2 linked regions of the Hydrogenovibrio crunogenus genome follow. The main gene of each other region encodes a partner of the protein of the gene in region 2 in a complex. Links are inferred from orthologs where the notes say so. Each region holds a gene or a part of one and is shown on either strand. Other genes may lie near its edges.

What was found. Proteins that work in one complex are often made in the same cells at the same time.
Region 1: the proteins of tsaB (region 2) and tsaD are in contact, whole or in part, in a solved structure (PDB 4WQ4), measured with the Escherichia coli proteins. The link is inferred for Hydrogenovibrio crunogenus from one-to-one orthologs.

The regions. Positions count from the first base shown.
Region 1 is NZ_CP032096.1:2,009,558-2,013,622, reverse strand. Bases 1,145-4,065 are described here. They hold tsaD (tRNA (adenosine(37)-N6)-threonylcarbamoyltransferase complex transferase subunit TsaD), read right to left. Parts: upstream 3,183-4,065; coding sequence 2,106-3,182; downstream 1,145-2,105. Other genes in these bases: GHNINEIG_RS09555 (GatB/YqeY domain-containing protein), read left to right, coding at 3,605-4,057; rpsU (30S ribosomal protein S21), read left to right, coding at 3,364-3,579; GHNINEIG_RS09570 (Wzz/FepE/Etk N-terminal domain-containing protein), read left to right, coding at 1,145-2,060. In the rest of the region: glycerol-3-phosphate 1-O-acyltransferase PlsY, read left to right, coding at 1-109; GHNINEIG_RS09575 (hypothetical protein), read right to left, coding at 145-309; more of GHNINEIG_RS09570, read left to right, coding at 744-1,144.
Region 2 is NZ_CP032096.1:1,396,718-1,402,007, forward strand. What follows is about bases 869-3,868. They hold tsaB (tRNA (adenosine(37)-N6)-threonylcarbamoyltransferase complex dimerization subunit type 1 TsaB), read right to left. Parts: upstream 2,705-3,868; coding sequence 2,033-2,704; downstream 869-2,032. Other genes in these bases: GHNINEIG_RS06690 (hypothetical protein), read left to right, coding at 869-969; GHNINEIG_RS06695 (hypothetical protein), read right to left, coding at 983-1,795; GHNINEIG_RS06705 (ATP-dependent DNA helicase), read right to left, coding at 2,701-3,868. In the rest of the region: 30S ribosomal protein S12 methylthiotransferase accessory factor YcaO, read right to left, coding at 1-370; more of GHNINEIG_RS06690, read left to right, coding at 679-868; more of GHNINEIG_RS06705, read right to left, coding at 3,869-4,611; ykgO (type B 50S ribosomal protein L36), read left to right, coding at 4,837-4,962; GHNINEIG_RS06715 (chemotaxis protein), read right to left, coding at 5,035-5,290. UniProt on the Escherichia coli protein: Required for the formation of a threonylcarbamoyl group on adenosine at position 37 (t(6)A37) in tRNAs that read codons beginning with adenine.

The DNA of each region.
Region 1 (4,065 bases), 610 kb from region 2 along the record:
GGCTTGGGTGTCGGTGACGGCCATCATGACCCTTATTTTGTTCTGGCGTCATCGAAGCAATATCGAGCGATTGCTAAAAGGAGAAGAAGATTTGATTAAAAAGTCATAAGCTGAACCAGTAACAACTTTTTACGCATTTAAATTTTAAGTGTGCTTTTCTGTGTAGAGTTGTCGTATCCCTTCAATGGGGTCGAACCCAAGGGAGCGACAATACCAAATAAATTCAATCACATCTAAACGTCGTTGACCGACTTCTATTTTTCCAATAAAAGAATGCGGCTTTCCAAGTAAATGGGCCGCTTCTCTCATTGTGAGTCCTTTTAGTTCTCTTTGTTTTCTTAACCAAAGGCACAATATTTTAGATTCTGGGGAATAAATGGTTTTCATTTGTTCCTATTATCGAGACAAAATGCTTGTACCTAAATCAGGAACAAAGTAGAATTAGCGACTGTTTATAAATACGTGTTTTTAAGGAAAAAAGTTTTGAATTGGTTTTTGAAGTGTCCTTCCCTCAAAGTCTGCTCTTTTGGTATGGTGATGACGTTTTTTTATCCTGCCATTTTAATGTTGCCTTCTAAATTAGGGTTCATTGCAATGAGCCTATTTCACATTTTTGTGTTGTATTTAATTTGGCAATGGGATGTAAGTTACGCAGGTCTGTTTTTATTTATGATTCTGCTGGGGGTGTTATATCAGGTCAGAAAAAGATGGAATATTGACTACTTATGGGTTAGGAGAAGCCAATGAATACGACGCCCGATCGTGCCCATGTAGATGATGAAATTGATTTGTTTGAATTGTGGCGTGCTTTAGTTCGGCAAAGAAAGTTGATTGTCGGAATTGTGTTGACTGTATTGCTGCTGGCGGTGATTTATGTACTTACCGCACAAAAAATATATCAATCCGAAGCGGAAGTGGCACTGCCTAATAGTAGTCAAATCGCATCGTTAAAGAGCTTGTCGAACACCCAAGATATTGATCGTGAATCAGTTTATGTTGAGTTCTTAAAGAATTTGCAAAATCAGAATACATTTCAAGTTTTATCTAACTCAAAAACGTTGAATCAACTCCTAGCCAATGCAGGATATGATTTTGATTCTGCATCAGAGTTGCGAGTGTTTCTGAATGATGGCAAGTTGAAGGTGGCATGGCCAGAGCAAAATAAAAAAGTGCAGCTATCCGTTCTTCAAAAGACCAAACTTTCGATGTCGTTGCCTTCTGTACAAGCCAGTCAAAAAGCATTGGCACTTGTTTTAGAAATTGCGAACCGTCAAGCGGTTAATGCCCTTAAACAAGATTTAACCTCACATTTAAATGAAGTGTTAGGAATAAATCGTTTTCACTATCAGCTGGAAAATCAAAAAATTAATTTAGAAATCGAATCAGAAATTGAACGCATACAAGAAGCTGATGCTTTAAAGCGTGAACAAATAGAACAAAAAATCAAAGCGCTGATTGATAATTCAAAAGAAAATTTGGATGATCAATTACAGCGGTTAAATGAAAACTTGCGGATTGCCCAAAAGTTAGGTATTACAGAGCCTATTGAACCAGGGCAATATGGCAAAACAATGCAAGCAAAAAATACGTCCAATATGATTGTTGATGTGAATACGCAATCTGGTATGAAAGGATATTGGATGGGAACGAAAATCTTATCGGCAGAAATAAACAGCTTGAAACGCCGCCAGAATTTAGCCGCCTTTATTCCGCAAATTTCAGCTTTAAAAGCAGATTTATTGCTTTTGAAGCAAAATCCGCGTGTTGATCAGCTTAAAAATCGTCAAAGTAACTTGCCTTATTCAGAGCGTTTAAGAATGCTGAAGATTGAAAAAGAAAAGATATTACATGATCTTAAAGCATTGAAAGCCATTACATTTGATACCTTTCTTGTACTTAAGTCGCCAAGCACACCGGAAGCCCCTGTGAAACCCAAAGGAAAATTGATTATCGCAGTTGCTATCGTTTTAGGGTTGTTATTGGCGGTGTTTGTTGCACTTATTCGCTCTGCGGCATTAAATCATCAAGAAAAGAGACGTTTTGAGGAAGCTAAAGGTTAAAACGACCAGGCCTGGTCGTTTTTTGTTTGTAAGAGTTGGAAGGCGTTAAGCCACTTCAATGGGGTCTATCGGCTCCAGTGATTCCAAATCCCAGCGAGGTTGGCAGGCAAAATTTAAATCAGAAGATTGCCCGGCGTCTAATCGTTTTGACCCGGCATAGGCAATCATCGCACCGTTGTCGGTACAGAATTCAAGCCTTGGGTAAAAAGCGCTGCCTTTTCGTTTCGCCATTAACGCATCCAGCTTCGCTCGAATTTCACGATTCGCACTGACGCCGCCGGACACCACCAAACGGTTCAACCCTTCCTGTTCTAAAGCACGCTTGCATTTAATGCTCAACGTATCGGCCACCGCCACTTCAAACGCACGGCAAATGTCGGCTTTGGTTTGTTCAGAATCATCACCGCTCTCTTTTGCTTTTAGCCATGTGTTGAGGGTAAAAGTTTTCAAACCACTGAAACTCATGTCCAAGCCAGGGCGATCCACCATCGGACGTGGAAATTTATAACGATCGGTTTGGCCTTGCAACGCCAGTTTGGACACTTCAGGTCCGCCCGGGTAGCCCAAACCAAGCATTTTAGCGGTTTTATCAAACGCTTCACCTGCGGCATCATCTAAGGTGTCGCCGAGTAATTTATAACGCCCAATGCCGTCCACTCGAATAATCATTGTGTGACCGCCAGACACCAACAGACAGACAAATGGAAATTCCGGCTGGGTTTCTTCCAACATCGGCGCCAGTAAATGGCCTTCCATATGATGAATGGCAATGGCTGGAATTTGCCAGGCAAACGCCAGGCTGCGAGCCACCGATGCACCTGAAAGCAGGGCACCCATTAGCCCCGGTCCCGCCGTATAGGCAATGCCGGTAATGTCTTTCGCGCTGACCTGACCCTTTTTCAACGTTTCCTGAATCAACGGGGTGATCTTTCGAATGTGATCACGAGAAGCCAGTTCCGGCACCACACCGCCATACTCCGCATGAAGTTTTATCTGGCTGTAAAGCGTGTGTGCAATTAATCCTTTTTCAGAATGGTATAATGCTATTCCAGTTTCATCACAAGACGTTTCAATGCCAAGCGTTAAGGAAGGAGATGACGGATTCGAATGAGTTGTCTGCATAAAATCGTTTTACTAGAGCCTATTGAGTGTCGAGTACTTAAGAAAGGTTAACGATTTTAACAAAAACTCAAGAAATGTCTGAAGTTTTGTTTGCAAAACAAGGCACTTAATTTTATAATTCGCGTTTTCCCGATTTTCCCTATTGAAAGTCATAAAACGAATTTTAAAGAAAGAGTATATTATGCCAAGCGTAAAAGTAAGAGATACAGAACCATTTGACGTTGCACTACGTCGTTTCAAGCGTGCTTGCGAAAAAGCAGGTGTGTTAACAGAGTCACGTAAGCGTGAGTTCTATGAAAAGCCAACTTGGGCTAGAAAGCGTATGAAAGCGGCAGCCGTTAAGCGTTTAGCAAAACGTTTGTCGCGTGAAAACCGTCGTACGACTCGTATGTACTAAGTTTGACTGGATAAAAGGTCAATCAATGTCAAGTGAATTAAAAGCCCGTCTGACTTCAGAAATGAAGATTGCCATGAAGGCAAAAGAGAAAGAGCGCCTAGCGGTAATTCGTTCAATGCAGGCTGCAATCAAGCAAGTGGAAATTGATAATCAGACCACGCTTGAAGATGACGCGGAAGTGTTGCCAATTTTAGATAAAATGTTGAAGCAACGTCGCGATTCTTTGCAGCAATACGAAGAAGCAGGCCGACCAGAGCTGGCTGAGCAAGAAGCTTTAGAAATGAAGATTATTCAAGACTTCTTGCCACAACCACTAACAGAAGCAGAGGTTTCGCAATTAGTGGATGAAGCGATTTCAGACGTTTCAGCATCCTCCATGCAGGATATGGGGAAAGTCATGGGGCTGTTAAAGCCAAAGATGCAAGGTCGTGCCGATATGGCAGAAGTCAGTAAACTGATTAAGGCAAAATTAAGCTAATACAAAGA
Region 2 (5,290 bases):
GAAATTCTGACAGCTCGAATGATTTTTCATTTGGGAAGTACAACCCCTTTTCATCCCATGAAAACTCACCCTGCTCATTTACCAGAGTTTCCTCCAAATAAAAATCGGAAAAGAAGTAATTTGTTTCTAAACGTTCGAAAAACTCACCTAAAGCACTAGCCAAAGTGGCTTTTCGACTGGCACCTTTACCATTGGTAAACAAAGCTGGACAATTTTTGTCTCGAATATGAACAGAATAAACATTCGGAACTGGGTTTAACCAAGAAGCCTCTTCAATATCAAACCCTGCCTTGCCTAGTAAGGTTTGCATTTTATTAATGGAATCCTCTAAGCACGCATCCTTACCTTTAATAAACGTTTGTTCTACCATGTTCCGTCCTTTGAATATGTGATATTAACCGCGTATTTTATCTGACTTTATATCATTCGGTTGTTTAATCCCATCTTTGAGTGATTTTTTTAAGAATAACACCCAGACCTGGCTATTTTTTCACTTCAAAAACGATTCAAAAACCTTAAAGTCACACGAAAAATATGAGATATAAAATCATTCTAAATTCCTATAAAAACATTTATATAGATTTATTTCTTAAAGCAGTAAAATGAAATAGATTATTAGTAGTATTCATTAATTGTAAGTCCGATTTAATTCATAGTTATATGATGGAGGAAACCCCAATGAAGCTCGTTCACAAAACCGTATTAACCACAATTTTATGCTCTCCCTTGACCGTTTTAGCAGAAGTACATCCTGGTAAGGTATTACATGATGAAGCAAACTGCATGAAGTGCCACAGCACGCTTGGATACAACAAACCCAACCTGAAAAAAATGGCGCCGAACAATTATAAGGATCTTCAGAAAGCGGTCGCTTACTGCGACCAGAATTTAAATGTTGGTTGGTTTGATGAGGAACGTGAAGAAGTGGTTGATTACTTAAACAAAACCTATTATCAATTTTCTAAGTAACCAACAAAAATATTTACTGTATTTTGCCTAGGTACTTAAGCTGTTCTTTTAAGCGCTTAAGTGCCTTTGAATCAGCTTTTTCAATCCCCTCTTCATTTAATAGAAAATAAGCATCATCAACCGCTTTATCAATGGCATCAATTAGAAAGTACGTTTCCATACTTTGATTAATTTTTGCCCAATCTCTTTTTTTCGCTCTCCAAAGCTCATTAAGCTCAGGTCGACTATCCAGTAAAGCAATCACATGATCCATCAATTTGATTAAATGCGGCACGCTTTCATAAGGCCAGTAAGGACGGCCATTACTTGAATCAAAATAGCTGGCACGATCCAGTTTGGCAATCTCAAAAGCGGGAATCATTCCAGAAATGTTTGCATATCTGGCTTCTGCCTCAGCACTTTCTAAACGATCAATTGACATGACCGGCACATTCGATTTCCAACGGGAGTAAGTGATGTAAACATTATAACGATCGATAAAGTTCATTTGACCTTTGGCTAACTTGACCACCTTATCGGCAGGCACGATATATTGCAAGCCATTAGAGGTCAACTGCTTAGTGTTATCCCACATTTCCCAGCCAGATTGACCCGTTTCATTTCCCGCTGAATCAACTGCAATCGGAACACAAGACAACCCATAATCATGCCCTTCAACAAAATCTCTGACGGTAATCTGATAATTGCCTTTCGGCGTAATTTTTTGAACAACACCGATGATATAGGCGTCATCTTTAATATTCGTTGCAGGAAAACCGACTAGAACGGTATCCCCTACTTTAAATTGGTGAGACATCATGTTATTAACTGCCCAAGCAGTTGACATTGCACTAAAGCACACCGTTATAAAAAACAGTTTAATCAATCTTTTCAAAACAACGCTCCAAAGCCCGTATCACGGTCTATTTAACTAAAATCAAACAATGCCATTATCCTCTAAAGTGCTCCTGCAATCTATACACAGAAGTTGTGGATAATTATGTGTGCAACATTTCAACAAAAACAAAAAACTGAATAAAGTCTTACACATCACCTCTATTGCTTAAAAAACAGGCAATTTAAATTATTTCATGGCCGCCGGTTTATCAGCAACATCGTTTCGCAGGTAAACAGGCAAAGGAATCTCTTCGTCAAGCATTTTTGCTTGACCTAAACGCTGCTGAGTAATATCAGCAATTGCTTCTGCTGAAGGATAAGCACTTTGCCAGGTTTCAAACACACTTACCACGTCGGGATATTCCGTATCGATATCTCCCACACCATTTTTTATAGCACTGTTTTTTAAAGTTTCAAGTAACTGTTCTTGAGAAAGCAGTTGTGCCTGTGTTGACATTAACTGCCCCGCTTCTATATGACAGGATTGCACGTAAATTTCTTTCATTCGTGCATCTAGGCAGGCAAGCCACTCCGTCTGGTGCGTCTCCTTATAAGCCTGCCAGGCCAGTGCTTCCAAAGTTGAAACAGAAAGCACTGGCTTTTCCCATCCTAACGCAAGCCCCTGTGTCACCCCTGCTGCAATTCGAATTCCCGTAAAGGCACCAGGTCCTTCACTGAAAGCCAAGGCATGAATGTGGTCAGGCGTGACACCAGATTGATTTAACACCTTTTCAACCATCGGAAGCATTAAGTTAGCATGACGCTGTGGTGCCATTTCAAATTCAACATAGACTTTATCACCCAGCTTCAAGCAAACCGAGCACGCTTTCGTCGACGACTCAACTGCTAGTACATTCATAATAATTTCTCTTTTGCTTCGTTCACATCATAAACCCATTTAAAACTCGGAAAGCTATTAGTAATAATCTTACCATACGATTTTTGAGTCAACCGTGGGTCACACAACATCAACACCCCTTTGTCGGATGAATCTCTTATCAATCGACCAACTCCTTGCTTAAGGGCAATCGTTGCCTCGGGAATTTGAAAATTAAAGAAACCACTCAATCCCTTTTGTTTCAAAAAAGATTCTCTTGCTTGTACGACTGGATCATCTGGTGGAATAAATGGGATTCGATCGATTAAAACCAGTTTTAATGCATCTCCTTTCACATCCACTCCTTCCCAGAAACTGCTGGTACCTAATAAGATCGCATTATCTGTTTCTTTAAATCGCGCAAGCAACGTCGTTTTCGGGCCATCTCCCTGAACCATCAAAGTTCCTTCCCAGTGCTGAGAAAGAATGACTTTCGCTTCTTGTAATGCCTTATGACTGGTAAACAATAAAAATGCTCTTCCTTGACTGGTAAGCAATAACGGCCAAGCCGCTCTTAAACAGATCTTAATGTAATCAGGGTGTTTTGGATCCGGCAGACCGATTGGATGATAAATGACTGCTTGTTGATCATAATCAAAAGGACTCTCCCATTGATGGGTGCGCGCAGATTCTAAGCCCAGGCGATGAGCAAAATAATCAAAACTTTGATTCACACTGAGCGTGGCTGAAGTAAAAACCCAGGCCCCGCCCAATGCATCACGCTGTCGGCTAAATGGTGCAGCAACACTTAATGGCGTAAGATTGAGTTTAAATCTTGCTTGTGAAGATTCTATCCAGCGTATTTGATTTTCTGAGGAAGCCTTTAACCAGGTCTCAATTTGTTTTTCAAATTCCTGCGTTCTTTTGTACAAAGCCGACAACAACTTGCCTCGATCAGTAAGAGGTTTAATCACGTCAGCCAATAACGACAGTTGGTTCCGCAAGTGCTCAAGTGTTTTATGACCGGTTTTGGCCTCAGAAAAACTCTCCCAAGTCCAACGCTTTTCCCATTTGCCTAATGCTTCATTAAAAATGCGGACTTTGTCTTCCACTGCTTTTGCTTGATCCGATAGCTCAATGCTTTCTGGCGATTCTTTTTTATAAGCCAACCGAACATCTCTGACCAATTCGTCTAACTGAAATCGACTCACACTAAACCCTAAAAACTGGGCTGCTATATCTGGAAGTTGATGCGCCTCATCAAAAATATAAATATCGGCTTCTGGCAAAATTTCACCGAACCCCTGCTCTCTTAATGCTAAGTCAGCACAGAATAAATGGTGATTCACGATTAAGATTTCTGCATCTGTGGCTTGTTGTTTTACGCCAGGGTAAAAACAGCCATTATCACCTGTACATTCATTTGCCTGACAAAACTCCATGCGCGCGCAAACTCGACTCCATAGCGGATCATTTTCATCCAATGACGTGAGTTCCGATTTATCACCAACCAGTGTTTTTTCCTGCCAATCATGAATCAGTGACAACTTTCGCCAGACTTCTTTGGTATTTTGCTCTGCCGTTTCGGCAATTTCTAAACGTTGAGGACAAATATAATTTTCACGCCCTTTTAAAATCTTGGCCGTGCCTTTTGCATTACAAATATCCATCAAAAGAGGAATGTCTTTACTTAATAATTGATCTTGCAATGTCTTTGTGGCGGTTGATACGATGACTTTTTTGCCTGACAGTAATGCAGGAATGAGATAAGCAAAGGTTTTCCCAGTTCCAGTACCGGCTTCTGCAAGGAGTGTTTGGCTTTCTTCAATCACATCAGCAACGGTTTCTGCCATCTCGACTTGGGCGTGGCGCACTTCATAGTCTGGTGTATTTTGAGAGAGTTGCCCGTCTTTTCCAAGGATTGACTGAATTTGTTTTTTTAATGACATGAAACTACTGTTTTCCCAACCCAAGCAAAGCTGTTTTTAAACTGAATAGAAAAAATTTCTCTAAGCCCTATTAATCGATATAATCAACGGCACCAGACTCTTTTATAAAAGAGTTGGCATTCTAACAAAAAAACTAGACAAACCATCAAAAAATCAGTAGAATCCACGCTTTCAAATTTGAACTCGTTGATCAATATCAACCAAAAATAATATTGGATATCTAATATGAAAATTTTATCATCATTAAAATCAGCAAAAACACGTCATAAAGACTGTCAAGTTGTTAGACGTCGTGGGAAAGTTTATGTAATCAACAAAACAAACCCAAGATTTAAAGCTCGTCAACGTTAATTTAAGACGACTTTAAACTAAAAAGGCACCTGATCAGTGCCTTTTTTTATGTCTGAAATTTAAAAATGACGGCTATTTTTTATAATATTTTTCCTCAATCTTCTTAATTGTTTCTACAATTAAGTTCGTATCAACCTTTCCAACGAAATGATCCGCTCCCATATCAAGGACTTCTCGGCTGTTATTTTCACTGGTCATAGAAGTATGAACAACAATCGGTATATTTCGTGTTTTGGGATTTGCCTTCAATTCTTTAATAACCGTATGTCCAGAGGCAACAGGCATCTCCAGGTCTGTAAAAATCATCGAAATGTCATCCATATTCTCA